Regions from separate parts of the Xenorhabdus poinarii G6 genome, predicted to be linked through region 3. Evidence: predicted binding sites of a transcription regulator. Region 3 holds the regulator's gene; each other region holds the start of a gene.
The links. The regulator LexA, encoded in region 3, represses DNA repair genes until DNA is damaged. The targets are predictions, from matches to a motif close to TNCTGTATGTACATACAGNA.
Positions count from the first base shown of each region.

Region 1: XPG1_RS06905 (metal-dependent hydrolase) is a predicted target of LexA. The motif match lies at 3,772-3,791, and genes of this name have one in related genera.
Region 2: sulA (SOS-induced cell division inhibitor SulA) is a predicted target of LexA. The motif match lies at 3,417-3,436, and genes of this name have one in related genera.

Region 1 covers NZ_FO704551.1:1,484,933-1,490,786, forward strand. Annotated here, with positions in the region: gene htpX (protease HtpX) at 122-1,006, shown strand; gene XPG1_RS06900 (L-cystine transporter) at 1,264-2,655, opposite strand; gene XPG1_RS06905 (metal-dependent hydrolase) at 3,139-3,732, opposite strand; gene hxpB (hexitol phosphatase HxpB) at 3,957-4,622, opposite strand; gene XPG1_RS06915 (fructosamine kinase family protein) at 4,827-5,690, opposite strand; gene XPG1_RS06920 (metal ABC transporter permease) at 5,819-5,854, opposite strand, start outside.
Region 2 covers NZ_FO704551.1:2,061,259-2,067,112, reverse strand. Annotated here, with positions in the region: gene XPG1_RS09640 (AAA family ATPase) at 1-443, opposite strand, end outside; gene matP (macrodomain Ter protein MatP) at 819-1,268, shown strand; gene ompA (porin OmpA) at 1,345-2,451, opposite strand; gene sulA (SOS-induced cell division inhibitor SulA) at 2,824-3,399, opposite strand; gene XPG1_RS09620 (TfoX/Sxy family DNA transformation protein) at 3,639-4,262, shown strand; gene XPG1_RS17080 (histidine phosphatase family protein) at 4,507-5,124, opposite strand; gene XPG1_RS09615 (GNAT family N-acetyltransferase) at 5,175-5,597, opposite strand; gene yccS (YccS family putative transporter) at 5,838-5,854, opposite strand, start outside.
Region 3 covers NZ_FO704551.1:3,030,531-3,036,384, forward strand. Annotated here, with positions in the region: gene zur (zinc uptake transcriptional repressor Zur) at 85-597, shown strand; gene lexA (transcriptional repressor LexA) at 738-1,355, opposite strand; gene XPG1_RS14040 (diacylglycerol kinase) at 1,475-1,846, opposite strand; gene plsB (glycerol-3-phosphate 1-O-acyltransferase PlsB) at 1,985-4,462, shown strand; gene ubiA (4-hydroxybenzoate octaprenyltransferase) at 4,548-5,411, opposite strand; gene ubiC (chorismate lyase) at 5,425-5,854, opposite strand, start outside.

The DNA.
Region 1 (5,854 bases), 1.5 Mb from region 3:
GTAAAGTTACGATGTTTTTATCACTTAACATCTTAAAAAACTTGAATAATATGGGGAGAATCCCCATTTCATAACTTAACTTTTCGTTATGCAGTTTGAACATTAAAGGAAGCAAATTTATATGATGAGAATCGCCTTGTTTCTTCTCACAAACCTCGCTGTTATGGTGTTGTTTGGAATCATACTTTCAATTACAGGTATCCAGCAGAGAAGTATGGCTGGTCTCGTAATTATGGCTGGTCTATTTGGTTTTGGTGGTTCATTCATTTCTTTACTACTATCGAAATGGATGGCTCTGCGTTCTGTTGGTGGTCAGGTTATTGAAAAACCTGCCAATGAAACCGAGGCCTGGTTAATGGAAACGGTACGTCGCCAGGCAGATCAGGTTGGTATTACGATGCCACAAGTGGCTATCTATGATGCGCTGGATATTAACGCATTTGCGACCGGAGCACGCCGTAATGCTTCACTGGTTGCGGTTAGTACAGGGTTACTGGACAATATGAGCCGTGATGAAGCTGAAGCCGTCATTGCACATGAAATTAGCCACATTGCAAATGGTGACATGGTGACGATGACCTTGCTGCAAGGTATTGTGAATACCTTCGTTATCCTCATCTCACGTATCATTGCACAAGCGGTAACCAGTTTCCTTTCCAGCAACGATGATGAAAAAGAAAGTGGTAGTAGTGGTAACCCCATTGTTTACATGGTGGTTTCGATGGTATTGGAGATCGTATTTGGTATTCTGGCCAGTATTATTACCATGTGGTTCTCTCGTTACCGTGAGTTTCATGCAGACGCTGGATCAGCAAAGTTGGTTGGGCGCGAAAAGATGATTGCTGCGTTGCAACGTCTTAAGACCAGCTATGAGCCTCAGGAAGAGGGACGTATGATGGCATTTTGTATTAATGGTAAATCAAAGAGTTTCAGTGAATTATTCTTATCTCATCCTCCATTGGATAAGCGTATCGAAGCGCTTCGTAGCGGTGAATATATAAAATAAATGCTCTCTTTTCTGCTTAGTCAGTAAAAAAATAACACAAGCAATTCACTGTTCTGTTAGTCAGATACAAAGCCGAGGCTCATCATGACCCTTGGCTTTTTTGATCCGCTTTTATTAACGATCTATAGAGAAAATATAGTGTAGTGGACCATTGCTTATCAGAAGGAATTGAAGGTGAAACATGAAAAAGAGGGTAACTTATAAACCCGCCTGTTTTGAACCTTATCGTCAAAGCGGGCGGGTTTATTGGACTTGAATTAAAATTGATTGAGAGCGGCTTCTTCGTTTTGCTCAAGTATTTCCTTATTGGTTTTTCCCATTAACTGACTGGTGATTGCACCTGCTGTCATCGCACCGTTCACATTGAGTGCTGTGCGCCCCATATCGATCAGCGGTTCAACAGAAATCAGCAGTGCGACTAACGTGACAGGTAGCCCCATAGCAGGCAAAACAATTAAGGCTGCAAATGTTGCCCCACCGCCAACGCCCGCAACACCCGCAGAACTGATAGTCACAATTCCGACAAGCGTTGCAATCCACACCGGATCAAAAGGATTGATACCAACGGTTGGTGCAACCATGACCGCTAACATCGCAGGATAAATACCTGCACAGCCATTTTGTCCGATAGTTGCACCAAAAGACGCAGAGAAGCTGGCGATGGACTCTGGTATACCGAGGCGACGAGTTTGAGTTTCAACATTTAAGGGAATACTCGCAGCACTTGAACGGCTGGTAAATGCAAATGTGAGTACCGGGCCTGCTTTTTTAAAGAATTTCAGGGGATTGATTCCTGTGAATACTAAAAGCCCGCCATGTACGACAAACATCAGACCAAGAGCGATATAGGAAGCAACAACAAAATTACCTAATTGGGTAATATCATGGAGATTCGAACTGGCAACAACTTTAGTCATTAAAGCCATTATGCCGTATGGCGTGAGACGCATAACCAATCTGACCAGTTTCATTGCCCAGGCTTGCATAGTATCAATAGCCATGAGCGCACGCTCACCACGTTCATGATCATCTTTAAGCATTTGTAGTGCGGCGATACCTAAAAATGTCGCAAAAATGACAACACTAATAATAGAAGTAGGGCGTGCGCCTGTCAGATCAGCAAAGGGATTTTTAGGAATGAAAGAAAGAATGATTTGAGGCACACCCATATCTGCAACCTTACCAATATAATTGCTTTCAATGGCAGATAAACGAGCCGTTTCTTGAGTCCCTTGAATGAGACCAGTTGCACTTAGACCAAACAAATTAGCGATGACAATACCCACTAAAGCGGAAATGGCTGTAGTGAATAGTAAAGTACCAATGGTAAGAAAGCTGATTTTTCCTAAGGAAGAGGCTTTATGTAAACGTGCAACTGCGCTTAGGATAGAAGCAAAAACCAATGGCATGATAACCATTTGTAGTAGTTGCACATAACCATTACCGACGATATTGAACCATTTAATGGATTCTTTCACGGTAATGTTGTCTGTTCCATAAATGAGGTTTAGTGCCAGCCCAAAAACGACACCGACAATCAGAGCTACAAGAACTTTTTTGGACAAGCTCCACTGATTTGAACTCGATTTTGCTAATAATATAAGTAGTGCTACAAAAATGAGCACATTGATGATGAGTGGTAAATTCATCCCTAATCTCCAAACTTATTTATCCTTTTATATCGTGAGTTGCGGTGTATCGTGCAGCTCGCAATATATGGATATCAGTATATGTGTATGTAATATCTATTTTTATATGATGATATGTAAGCGCTTTGGGGATGAGAAGGTACTCTTTGCTCTTGACCCAATCTGATGATTTGTAAGCTGTATTTCAATTTGAAATTTAACGATTACATATCATGAAATGCTGAAAGGAGAATGTTATCAGTATAAGAAGTTTCTTACTTATAATTAAATGGAATTTAATATAATTATTTTTTACTAGTCAGCTTAATTGATTATAAATGCTCATGTATTTTGTCTTTTTTTGTTAAGTTGACTGTCACTATCTAAGTGATTTAAAAGATTTCTTTTAGGGTTTAGCAAATAATTTTAAAAAATATTTATATTTTTTAGATAACCCCATTTAAACATGGGGTTATGCTAGCGTGTTGGACGCGGGTGAGTGAACTATTTGTAGAAATGCTGTAATTTATCAATATTAAATTTATCAAACTGTATTTTGTCAAACGGTGTTTTGTCTAAATAGTGAGTAAATGAAAAATTGATATGTTGTGGAAGAATGATCGCGATCACGACGACTAATACTGCAATAAAGCGTTCCGCTTTTTTGCGTTCTTTACCTCTGAGAACAGGAATACGAAAACGCATTTTCAGGGGCCATAACAGTGGAATACCGGCAGGTGTCAGCATATCAGCAATAAGATGGCTGATGTAACCGATAATCATGGCATGGATAAAGTCAGTCGGAATAGGCCAATCAGAAGGTATTTCAGTCTGGAATAGAGTAACCCCCACGAGTAGCGCTAACAAACTATGCGTAAATCCACGATGCCCACATAATCGTGCAATGGGAATGGAGATAAAGCGAAATAATCGACCTAATGTTGAGCTTGGGTGATCAATATCGGGTAACAATGAAGCCAGAAGTACACCGGGAAGCATGTGCAACCAGTCTCCCTGTGCTATTTCTGGCGTGATTTCTAGCTGGTGAGCCAATACAAGGCTGGCAACGGAAAAAAGAAGATGTCCTTCTGCTGTCATAACTATTTATGTTAACTGTTTCTATTAATTTATGTTGATTGCTGTTTATACATACAGTAAGGCAGTATAGAGGGTTTTGTCTCAGGATGATAGAGGGTAAATAAGAAAAATCTTTATTTTCATGTGATGAGTCAATCGATCTGTGCCATATCAAACAAACAGGCCGTCTCATTTGCCCTGCCATTACAGGGAAACAGATATGAGGTAATGGCAGTGCGCGGTTATCACGTAATATTTTCTATTGTTAATTTTTCCAATGAATTCAGTTTGATATCAGCTAATGACCAACGAGGATCATTGAAATGATTCGCCGAAGGAACCACAATTGAGCGCATTCGCGCCGCTTTGGTGGCGATCATACCGTTAAATGAGTCTTCCAATGTGAGGCAATGAATTGGCTTGACCCCAAGTTGGTTAGCTGCCAGCAAATAAACTTCGGGATGAGGTTTGCTGTAAGGTAACTGTGCAGCAGAAACAACAACATCAAAGTAATGCCGTAGGTTAAATAATTCAAGGACTTGTTCGAGCATCTCATAAGGTGAAGCTGAGGCCAGACCAATTTTCAACCCACGTTCGCGGCAGAGATTTAAAGCATATTCTACTCCTGGTAACAAAGGACGGCTTTCTTTAACGGATTGGACGACGTAATCAATGATGCGTTGCTCGGTTTCCCTTTTGGAAATGCCTTGCCAGGGGGAGGCTTGATACCATAATTCAACAACATGATCGATTCGTAACCCCAATGTATCAGGCAGTGTTGTGGCCAGATTCAAATCTAACCCTAGTTCACTGAATACCTTTTTTTCGCCTTGTTCCCAGTAAGGCTCAGAATCAATCAGCAAACCATCCATATCAAAGATAGCGGCTTCTATCGGTAAACGAAATGACATTTCATATCTCTCCGCGAGGTGATAATGATTAACGAGGTTTGATTGTAACAATCCCGGTCAATTAAATCTCGTTATCGATGATAGTAAAAAGAAGAAATGGAAAGGATGAAAAGACCCATCTTCTTAAAAAGAATGATGACCTTAGAGGGTGAATAAAAAGAATTTTGAGTTCATGAAAATGATATTGATAAATTTTTTTTATGTTTATTCAGATAAAAGTTTATCGATCGTATTTTGTACAAAAATAAAATTATCACCGCCGAAAAGATGACATTTATTCAATAAATAATAGAGTTGATAGATAGGTTGGCGCTCAAGGAAACCTTGGGGTAATGGCCAGATATTCTGGTAGCCATCAAATATTTGCAAGGGAAGCTCCGGGTAAAACGGCAGCATCGCCAGATCACATTCACGATCACCCCAATAACAAGCAGGATCAAAAGTGACGGCGCAATTATCGCCCAATGAGGCACAGTTCGTGGGCCACAGATCACCATGAAGGAGAGAAGGTTGGGGGTGGTGGTTATGTAATTTTTCAGTGATTATTTGGACAATTTGGCTAATATTACCAAATATCATGCCCTTATCAGCGGCAAGTTGTAATTGCCATCCGACGCGTTTTTCGGCATAGAAATGACTCCAGCGTTTTTGCCACCCATTAGGCTGTATGGTGGTTGCTAGCATGTTATCAAAATCAAAACCAAATTTAGGTTGCTCACTCCATTGATGCAGTTTTGCAAGATGCTGACCAAAAAGATAAGCACTATGTGCATCAAAGGGTTTTAAGGGCAAATACTCTAGCAGCAGGAAGCTATAATTGCGGTCGTGACCGACACCATAAACCTCGGGAACACGAGCCGTTTTACTGCGAGCCAGTAATTCCAGTTGTTCTGCTTCTGCCTTGAAAATGGGCAGCATTTCTTTCACATTGGATTTGATAAAGATATGTTGTTCACCGTATTCAATGTGCCAGGCACGGTGAATATCACCTCCTGCTAATTCCGTTTTATTGCGGATCTCAGCGTCACCAAAATGCTCACTTAATAGATGGTTCACTGTTTGCCACATGCTTCACCTCATTAAGTTGACAATTGCTATGGTTATATTACAGACAGATGTAATATTTGAACAGACTAAAAGTGGGTTTAATCGTAATTAATGAGGCTATATCTCAAATTTGATATAGCCTCTATTTTTTAATTTGATTTTTCTGGGATTGGCGATATCCGAGA
Region 2 (5,854 bases), 970 kb from region 3:
ACCTGATGGATAAGACCAGGTTGTAGTTGAATAACACCTTGATGTATATAGATATTGCCAAATAATTGTTCTGGTTCAATCCACTCGCGGTAAGCAACGCGTTCAGTGGGGGCAAAAAGCCCTTTTCCTGACGGATGCCAGGTAATAGTTTGGTGCTCTACCTGATAATAGCCACCCATACTTGAATGGTTTTCCGGTAACGTCGGCAACAAAGAGGAAACCGTATCAGATAAAAGAGATAGATAAGTATCACTCTCTTCTGCTTTCAGCAGCATAAAAGGTTGACGCAGAGAGGCTTGGCAAAAAAGGGATAATCCACTGTGCAGCCGGGGTTGAACAACATCGATAGTGATGGGGGACAATTCGGCAACAGAATTAAAGAGAGCCTGATAAGGCGCATTGTTTGGCTGTAATGCCTGCCAGTCTAGTTTTATATTCGTCAAAATGATAGCTACATTAAGTAAAAGGGAAACATTTATTATACAAGATTAGGCAATGAACCAACACGCTATAATGTTAAAAGAAATGGGATTTGAGCCAGCCCTTTTATGATTGGTAAAGTAGGCTCATCCTCGTTGTCTTGCAATTTGCCGTTTTGTTGACGGTACACGCTTCCCCGTGACTCCATTATTGCTGCTTCATTGCTGCTTCGGGGGATTGCTCCCAAGAGATCAACGCGGCATCTTGAAATCCATCATCTTGAAATCCATAGGGTATACCCCATCGTACATCAAGATGCATTATTCTTCCCCGTGCAATGCAAGTCGAAGAAATAGTTGCTATGCTTAATTTAAGTTACGCTGTCACTGAGAGATAAAATGAAATATCAACAATTGGAAAATCTGGAATGTGGCTGGAAATGGGCATATCTGGCAAAAAAACACCGTGAAGGCGAGCCGATCACTAAATATCTTGAAAAAAGTGCGGCACAGGATGCTGTCAATGAATTAATGAAGTTAGAACGAGAGCCAGTCAAGGTACTGAAATGGATCTCCTTGCATATGAATCCGGAGCTATCCAACCGCATGAAGCAAACGGTTCGGGCACGACGTAAACGTCATTTTAATGCTGAACATCAACATTCACGCAAAAAATCGATTGATTTGGATTTTCATGTTTGGCAACGGCTTTCCGCGCTCTCCCGGCGCCGTAGCAATACGCTGTCAGAAACGATTATACAGTTATTGGAAGATGCTGAATATCGGGAAAAATATACCCATCAAATATCGAGTTTGAAGCAGGATTTAGAAGCAATACTGGGAAAATAACGTCGGTAATTAATAGGAAAATACACCAAAACGTAAAACCCCATTTTTACATGGGGTTTTAATGGATAAGGCGCGATTACTTAGCTGCTTGTGGATGAGTAACCACTTGAGTAACGCCCTGAATATTGATAATTACACGACGATCTGGTGCCAGGCAATCAATCAGTTTAGAGCGAACCTTAATTTTATCACAGGTTGAGCCAGTGACGGGGTTCTCTTTACCACGGCCTTCTGCCTGGATGCTATTTGCTGGGACGCCTTTAGCAACCAAATAATCGACAACGGATTGAGCACGCTTCTGAGACAAAGGCAGGTTGTAATTTTGGCTGCCAATGCGGTCAGTGTAGCCGACAACCAGCACCTTACCCTGTTCTGGGTCGATTTTGGCTAATTGATTGTACAGATTATCCAGTTCCTGTTGACCTTCTGCTTTCAATGTTGATTTGTTGAAGTTAAACAGAACATCGGAGCGCAGGGTAAAGCTCTTGTTTTCAACGATAGGCGTTGGTGCTGGTGCAACGGGAGGCGCGACGGGGGCTGCAATTGGGGCGACTTCATCTTGACCAAAGCGGTAAGAGACACCGACACTCAGCAGACCGTTATCCGGGCGGGCGCCAACACTGTTAGCATCACCAATGTTATTCACCCACTGATAATCAAGGCGGGTTGCCAGATTTTTGGTCAGAGCGTACTCAACACCAACTGCCGCCAGTGGAGAAACACCGGTATCATGGTTTTTCAGACTGGACTGATTTACAGTATTGGCGTTGTAAGTGGCGGAGGAGTCTGCACGCCATATCATACCACCAAGACGCGTATACACATCCAGGTCACTCAGTACTGGATAGCTTAGCTTAGTCGTGAGCTGAACGCCCTGTGCACGGAAAGAACCATTGTTGATACTCCCGTTGTAATTCATGCGTCCTAACCAATCATAACCCAGTTCAAAGCCTAAATAGGGGTTTGCTTGATAACCGACATAGGCACCTACACCTGGTTGGTTTTTGCGGGTAGGGCCGTTACCAATCTGGTCATTATAACCATTGCCGTAGAAATTCACGTCATGGTATTGCGACCAACCCAATTTAGCACCGGTATACCAGGTATTGTCCTTTGGGGCTGCTTGAGCAGCAGTTGCGAAAGCTGCCACTGCCACTGCTACTGCGATAGCTGTCTTCTTCATCTTACGCCTCGTTATCATCCAATATAGGCAATTGGCCTTAAAAGCCTTATTGTTAGCCATTGGTTAAAATGTTCTGTTAGGTAATTGTGCTTTCACCAGAAGATATGTTCTGAAATATAAGATTGGTGAGCACAACGCTCTAAACTGTCTAAAGTCTACAACGAAGTTAAAAAGTTACAAGTACAGTGTGACTTATGGCACAAAAAATTTTAAGTGCTAATTGATTGATCTGAACATTACTGACAGATATTTACAATATTTACGAAATTAATATATTGATTTTCATTACAAACAATAATAGTTATCAGTCTCTAGCGCATTTTTTTATAAAAAAGCCAGATTAGTTCTAATTTAAGTCAATGCTAATTTAAGTCAATGATAGTAATTGGAGTGAATGTGTAATTTATTAGGTGGCGAAATCAAACGATGTAATCGATTTTGTGGACGCATGATAAAGCCGAGGGTCGTGCCTTGTTGGGCAGCCATTTGCAGCCTATTTAATTGATATGCAGATAATTCGGGTAACCAGCCCAATATGATGCTGTAATTGCCACTTGCCAGCGCTTTTTCCATTGCCGCAATCGAAGCCGTCGGGCGGATTTGATTTAATTGAATGATTTTATCCAGAGGAAGCCCGGCATTGATTAACCACTGACGGCTTAACCGTTTATTGGGATTGACCCAAAGCAGCCATCGCTCTTCTTGTCCTGACTGACGCAATAAAGGTAGCAGAATGTGATTAATGACCGATTGATGTTCGCTGTAGAGCAGCTCACTGACCATCCCAGTTTCGCTGTGTGAAGTGGATTGAGGTGATTCCATAAAAGATCGTCTTTTCGCGGTCATCCCAAGCGTTTCTTTGTCTGTTTTGTGTTCGTTTACTGTTGTGCTGGCAACGGTTGTCTTTTTCTCAGTGAGATTTTTCCACGTGGATTGAATGCTCATCATTTTCCTTACCATAACAAACCTGTATATTTATACAGTATAACGCTATTTGATTAAAAGCAAGTCTCTTTTTTTCAAAGCGCTTCGCAAAAATTTACAGAAATTGGGATTTTTCTGACTTAACGATTGGCAGTTGGAAACAGATTGCGTATGGTTTTAATTAATTGTTCTTGTTATCTATTTCATTAATAGCAGGCGTGATTAAACATTACGTTGGAAAGTGATTCATGGAGTGATAAAAAATGTTTTTATCCGGAGCTCGTTTTGCCCAATTGCAACAAGGTGTATCTTCACTGGGGAGACTTAAGAAAAAATCTCAATTTGGCGGTATTGGGCTGTTAATTGATGGCATTTTATTTGCTATCAGTTCTGATGGGGAACTTTATTTACGAGGAAACAGTCACGCCGAGGTATTATTTAAGGCCAGAGGAATGGAGAAATTCATTTATTCAAAAAGGGGAATCCCGGTACTCTTACGGTATTACCGTGTTAATGAATCGCTTTGGCAGGATCAAAAACAGTTGTTTGAATATGTAAATTTAGCCTATCAATACGCAATGAAAGAAATGCTTGATCGGCTGAAAATGCCACCCAGGCTTAAAGATCTTCCCAATTTGGGTATCGCTTTAGAAAGACAATTATGGAAAGTGGGTATTTCTAAAGTAGAAGAATTACGCATATTGGGGGCAAAAGTAGCTTATCTTAAGCTCCAGCAGCATAGAAAAAAGTCAAATGTCAATGTGTTGCTTGCTTTGGCAGGGGCGATCGAAGGATGCCATGTGGCAGTATTACCCGAAAATATACGCGACGAATTAATTAACTGGCACAGTGAACTGGTTCAACAGAATGCAGATGATCATTCATGACGCATGATATTTTATCGAGTATCAATATAGATAATCGGTGTTCCTTAGATAACAATAAAACTGATTGAGTAAGCGTTTGTATTGAAGAGGTAAGCATCCCTAACAAAATAAATTTAGTTTCTGGTTTTAATTTATTTCGATATTTTAATTGTTCCACCACATTTAATGTGGTGGATATTGGGCCAAAGCAGAAAGGCTCGGCGTCAAAAATAATGTATGGGTTATTTTTTAACATATTATTTTCTCATAAAGGGATATTTATATTTTCTATATGAAATTGTTTCGTTTGGGGAAAATATAAAAAAGTACTGCCATGCAGGTTATGAAGGTGTAATCGACCAGAAAAATTGAGGCTGTTTGCCATCAAATTTGCTACAAAGATATTGTGCAGATTTTGATGGGAAATAATCATCCGCATGGGCGACATTGAAATTTCATCACCGATTTGCATGATAAAGTGATTGATTCTGTTAGCGACATCGAGTACATGTTCTGAGTTTTTGAAAGGGGTATCAAGAGGCGTATGCAATAAGCGGTGGGTATAATCTTCACCATAACGGCGCGGAATATCAGCCAGTTTCATGCCAATGAGTTCTTCAGGAAAGAATTCACAAAGTGCACTGTCTTCTTGTATTGAACAAGACTCATGTGTTGAACCCAATAAAGCCTTGGCTGTTTCCAGTGCCTGGCGTTGGGGAGAACTGTAAACACGTTGCCATGGATATTCACCTAATATCCGTGTTCCTATTTCTTCAGCTTGTTTGATAGAGTTAGCATCAAGGGCAGTCATATGGTCTTCAGGACAATAATCAAGGTGATCAAGAGGTCCAATTTGCCCATGTCTGATCCAGAGTATCTTCAAAGGCGGTATGACACTCGTATAATGTATCCGGTCACCGACCTGATGAGCGGTTAGTTTTTGGGATTGACCAAAAAAAGATTGGCCACCTTACCGACATCGGTTTCTAAATGGACATGTGTTGCGCCCTGATTTCGCCCCCACTGCAACATGGCATGCCATAAACCATAACCCAACTTTTGGTGCTGGTATTCATCCCTGATATAAAATTCAGCAATATTCAGCGTGATGGCTTCTTCTCGCTCAAGATACACATTCGCCAATCCGGCTAATTGGTCTGCATTCAACAACAAAAATAGCCCTCTATCACCTTGTTGGAGCCGTTGTTCAAGTGCTACATGCTGTGCTTTCGCTATTGCATCTTCAGATTGGTTTCCGAAAACGTTTGGCCAATGGCGCTGAAAATATTCGCCGTAAAGATGAAGAAATGCATTCCATAGGGGAGATTGTGGGGTAACTTGTTTGAGTGCTAACATTTTACAGACTCCCCCGTACTTTGGTATATCCACTCAGGTATCAGGCAATATCTATGTTGAGATAAGGCGTTCAGATTTTCAAAAAAGAATTCTCGGATTGAACGACTATCGTTCATGGTATCGTTGGAAAAACTATCATAGTGAGTCATCTTGATATGATCCTGATATGTATTAGCCGTGATTAGAGCTGACAGTTTAACTTGACCGCTAAGGGTATTTAGCCCCTAGTCACTTATTGTATCAGTGTGGTTCTTGCT
Region 3 (5,854 bases):
ATATTGTTTGCTCTCCCACCTCTCTCCTCCCCGAAAACATGATAATATTAAAGCTGTTAGCGTCATGTCAGTGTGAGAGATGTAATGAAAACGATCAATCCAAAAAAGTTACTGGCTCAGGCTGAAACAATCTGCCTGTCAAGAGGGGTACGTTTAACACCTCAACGCCTTGAAATACTTCGCTTAATGACAGAGCAGCCTGGGGCAATAAGTGCTTATGACTTGCTGGATCTGTTACGTGAAGTAGAGCCACAGGCTAAACCCCCTACCGTTTATCGTGGATTAGAGTTTTTGCTGGAACAAGGTTTTATCCACAAAATAGAATCCACAAACAGTTATGTGCTTTGCCATCATTTTGAAGAACCCTGCCACACTTCGGCCATGTTTATCTGTGAAGTGTGTCGTTCAGTGACCGAAAAAGAGGCAAAAGACATTGAATCGGCTATCCAGCAGTTAGCTCAAGGGACAGGGTTTCATTTGCGAAATAGTGTGATAGAAGTCCATGGTATATGTTCTTCCTGTGATGAGATTGAATCTTGCACGGCGCACGATACATGTCAGCACAATCATTCGGTTGAAGAGAAGAAAAAGAAATAAAAAATGCTTGAGGCCGGGTGAAATAATCAGGCGGTCATAGCAATGAGCACCTATTTTTAAGTCCCGCTAAACCCACGTTTAACGGGTACTGGCAAAGATGACCGCCCCAAAATGGCAAAATACAGTATCCGATTTTACAGTCAGAACCAATCCCCGTTACGAATAATGCCTACTGCCAACCCTTCAATAGTGAAACTCTGTTCGCTCAAGTCCACAACAATTGGTTGAAATTCCTGATTCTCAGCAATCAATTCAATTTTGTTTCCTGTTTGCTTAAAGCGTTTTACTGTGACTTCATCTTCAATGCGCGCCACGATAATTTGTCCATTATGCACATCCTGTGTTTTATGCACGGCCAGTAAATCGCCATCCATAATACCAACGTCTTTCATAGACATTCCGCTTACACGCAGCAGAAAATCAGCGCTCGGTTTGAAGAGTTCAGGATCAACCTTATAGTGACTTTCGATATGTTCCTGCGCCAGCAATGGTTCCCCGGCAGCAACACGACCTATCAGCGGTAACCTCGCCCCTGCATCTTCTTCTTCGAGAAGCAAACGGATACCTCTGGATGCCCCAGAGATAATCTCTATCACCCCTTTACGCGCAAGTGCTTTTAAATGCTCTTCTGCTGCGTTAGGTGAACGAAAACCAAGACGTGCTGCAATTTCAGCGCGTGTTGGTGGCATACCCGTTTGCGAAATATGGTCACGCACCAAGTTATAAACTTGCTGCTGCCTGGCAGTTAATGCTTTCATTTCGCCCCCTGTTTGTTTATACAGCCAAACTGTGAGTATATACAGGTAAATTCAAATTGGGAACCGTCAGCATGTAAAAGCAACTAATTAACCTGTTTTGATGAAAAAAACAGACCACTTCAGCACAAAAAATGTGACCAAAAGATCATTCCCCAAGTAAACAGCGCTAAAAATATGGTGAGCAAGACAGCCGCTGATCCCATATCTTTCGCCCGACCTGATAATTCATGATATTCACTGCCGATACGATCCACCACCGCTTCTATCGCACTGTTGAGGATTTCAACAATGACCACCAGCACAACAGAACCAATAAGAAGGAGTCGCTCAAGTAAGCCAAAATCTAAAGAGAATGTAATGATGATTGCAAGCAGGGCAACGATCGTTTCCTGCCGAAATGCAGCTTCATTTTTCCATGCCGCCTTGATTCCTTTTGCTGAATATTCAATTGCTTTAATGATGCGGATAAAACCTGTTGATTGATTGGCCATAAAAAATCATCTTCAGTGAGTTTAATAATTGTCTGGTTAGATAACTTTTAGCCTTTATTATTGTCTTATTTCCACAGATCTCAAAATCTGTTTCTGGTATCCTTGCGACGCATTGCTAACAAGAGGCTTAAAGCAGTTATGTCAGGTTGGCGTAAAATATATTATAACTTATTGAATTTGCCACTAAAATTTTTAGTAAAAAGTAAACTTATCCCTACGGATCCCATTGCGGAGCTGCGTCTTGATACGACCCGCCCTATTTTATATGTGCTGCCGTACCATTCAAAAACAGACTTATTGACCCTGCGTCAACAATGTCTGGCGCAAGATCTGCCGGATCCGTTAGATCCTTTGGAAATTGGCGATACACAACTTCCAAGCTGTGTCTTTATCGATAACGGCCCACGAGTGTTCCGTTGTTATGCGCCAAAGCATGAGTCAGTGAAAATTTTTCACGCCTATCTGGATTTACATCGTAATAATCCTGATTTAAATATCCAGATGGTGCCGGTTTCCGTCATGTTTGGTCGTTCTCCCGGACGCGAGGGACAAGAAGGCAATACCGCTCCGCAACTCCGTTTGCTCAATGGCGTACAGAAGTTTTTTGCAATCCTGTGGCTTGGACGAGATAGTTTTGTGCGATTCTCCACCCCTGTATCTTTACGCCGGATGGCTGATGAGCATGGGACGGATAATATTATCGCCAATAAACTTGCCCGTGTTGCACGAATACACTACTCCCGCCAGCGTCTTGCGGCGGTTGGCCCACGTTTGCCTGCCAGACAAGATCTGTTCAACAAGCTACTGACTTCAAAGGCGATAGAAAAAGCCATTGCTGATGAAGCGCGCAGCAAAAAAATCACGCCCGAAAAGGCAAAACAACATGCCATCAATATGCTGGAAGAGATTGCTGCGGACTTCTCCTATGAAACCGTACGTTTGACCGACCGGGTTTTAAGTTGGACATGGAACCGTTTGTATCAGGGCATTCATGTTCATAACGCTGAACGGGTTCGTCAATTAGCACAAGATGGCCATGAACTGGTTTACGTCCCCTGCCACCGCAGCCATATGGACTACCTTTTGCTCTCTTATGTGCTTTATCACCAGGGGCTGGTTCCACCGCATATTGCGGCGGGCATTAACCTGAATTTCTGGCCCGCAGGCCCGATATTCCGTCGTCTCGGTGCGTTCTTTATCCGCCGAACATTTAAAGGCAGTAAACTTTATTCGACAATCTTCCGTGAATATCTTGGTGAGTTGTTTACCCGTGGTTATTCGGTTGAATATTTTGTCGAAGGGGGACGTTCTCGTACTGGTCGCCTGCTTGATCCCAAAACGGGCACTCTCTCCATGACATTACAGGCGATGCTGCGGGGAGAATCACGGCCAATCACCATCGTGCCGATCTATATCGGTTATGAGCATGTGATGGAAGTGGCAACATATGCCAAAGAACTGCGTGGTGCAACCAAAGAAAAAGAAGGGTTTTTCCAGATGGTTCGTGGGCTGCGCAAATTACGTAATCTGGGGCAGGGTTACGTGAATTTTGGTGAGCCGATCCCGTTGGTACAGTATCTGAACCAGAATGTGCCGGAGTGGCGTGACGCTATTGACCCAATCGACCCCCAACGTCCAACTTGGCTGGCGCCAACGGTCAGTAAGCTGGCTGGCAATATTATGGTCAACATCAATAATGCGGCTGCAGCCAATGCGATCAATTTATGCACCACAGCCTTGTTATCATCACGTCAGCGAGCACTGACTCGTGAACAGCTTATTGAGCAGTTAGATTGTTATCTGCAATTACTGCGTCATGTGCCTTACACACACGATATCACTGTGCCGAATAAAAGCGCGGAAGAATTGTTAGATTCTGCTTTGTTGATGAATAAGTTTGAAGTCGAAAAAGACAGTCTGGGGGATATTATTATCCTGCCACGCGAAAGCGCGGTATTGATGACTTATTATCGCAACAATATCCAACACTTACTGATCCTGCCATCCTTAATTACCAGTATTGTTATGCATCACCGCCGCATTAGCCGCAGTGAATTACTCAGACAGGTCGCACTGATTTATCCGCTGATCAAGCAAGAGCTTTTCATGCGTTACAATCAAGAAATGCTCCCCGGTGTCGTCAATACTCTGGTTGATGAACTGGCACGCCAATGCCTTATCTGTCACAAAGAGCAAGAAATGCTGGTGCTGAATCCGGCACGTATTCGTCCACTGCAATTACTGGCGGCAGGTATCAGAGAAACGCTGCAACGTTATGCCATTACGCTTTCTTTGTTGAATGCCACCCCTGAAATTAGCCGTGGTGTACTGGAAAAAGAGAGCCGAATGCTGGCACAACGTCTGTCTGTCCTGCATGGTATCAATGCCCCGGAATTTTTTGACAAGGCAGTCTTTGCCTGTTCGGTTAATACGTTACGCGAAGAAGGTTACATTCAAGACAGCGGTGACATGATCACTACCAGTGCTCAGGAGCTTTATCATGTATTAAGCGAGCTGATGTCACCTGAGATTCGTCTGACGATTGAAAGTGTCAGTATGCCAGCAGAACAAAATGAACCTGTACAGGTCACACAAGATCAGCAATCACACTATTAAGCTGATCATGGCAGGCACTGATCATCGAAAACAAAACATTAACGGGCGGATCTCCGCCCGTTATTTATATTAATGGCATATCACCCTAGACATAGCTGAAATAACTAAAGAAGATACCCAAGAATAAAATAAAACCGACGTAGTTATTGTTCATAAATGCCTGAAAGCAAGCCGATCTTTCCCGATTTGCAATCAATTTCTGCTGGAAAACGAACAACGCGGCAACCAATAATACCGTCCAGTAATATATGCCTTTTAAATTCATCATACTGCCAACCCAAACCAGGATGCTCAGCATAATGAATTGCAAAATCCCAATAATCAGTTTATCGAAGCGGCCAAAAAGCACCGCGGTCGATTTGACCCCTATTTTCAGGTCATCATTGCGATCTACCATGGCATACTGTGTATCATAAATCACAGACCAAATGATATTTACCAGAAATAGCAGCCAGCACTCTAGAGGTAAGGATTCACTGACTGCGGCAAATGCCATGGGAATTGACCAGCCGTAAGCCGCACCTAATACGACTTGTGGCAGGTGACTGACACGTTTAACGAAAGGATAAGCCCATGCCAGCACCAACGCCACAACTGACAGTGCAATCGTCATTTTATTCAGCGTCAGCACCATCACAAAAGAAATCAGTACCAGTGTGGCAAACAGGATTTTGCTTTCTTTTTCGGTGATGTCACCACTGGGGAGAGGACGAGATTTTGTCCGCTCCACATACCCATCAATTTTTCTGTCGGCGAAATCATTAATGCAGCATCCTGCGGCACGCATAGAAAATACGCCAATAGTGAAGACTAACAATATAGGTAGATTCGGTATGCCTTTTGCCGCGATCCACAATGCCCAATAGGTCGGCCATAGTAATAATAATATGCCAATGGGTTTATCGATACGCATCAAACGGCAATACGCACGCCATTTATTCTGCGTCATACTGACCTTCAATCTATTTCTCCCTTTTTATTTTGTTGATCTGATAGACCGGTGATTCAGAAAGAAAAATTTCTGTTAACAACAAAGGCTTACCTGATATTCTCAGTAAAGAACGCCGCGCCCAACGATCTTCTTGCCGCCCTATTTGAATATAATCTCGTGTCAGATTATGACTACTAAAAAGATAACGTCCAAGTGGCACGGTTCCCACATCGACCAACTTTTTATCCGGGCCCGTTAATGTTTCTGTCGGAATGACCGTACGCCCCAATAACCAGGGCGTGCCATCCCCATATAAAACAATTTCGCGCAACCAATACTGTTCACTTAAAGGTAAGTGCTTACTTTCATCTCCTAATTCTTCGGCGGTGATAAAGCACTCCCGCAAGGGAGAAACGGAGACTTGCTGACAATATTGTTCAAAGCGGCGTGTCATTGAGCCA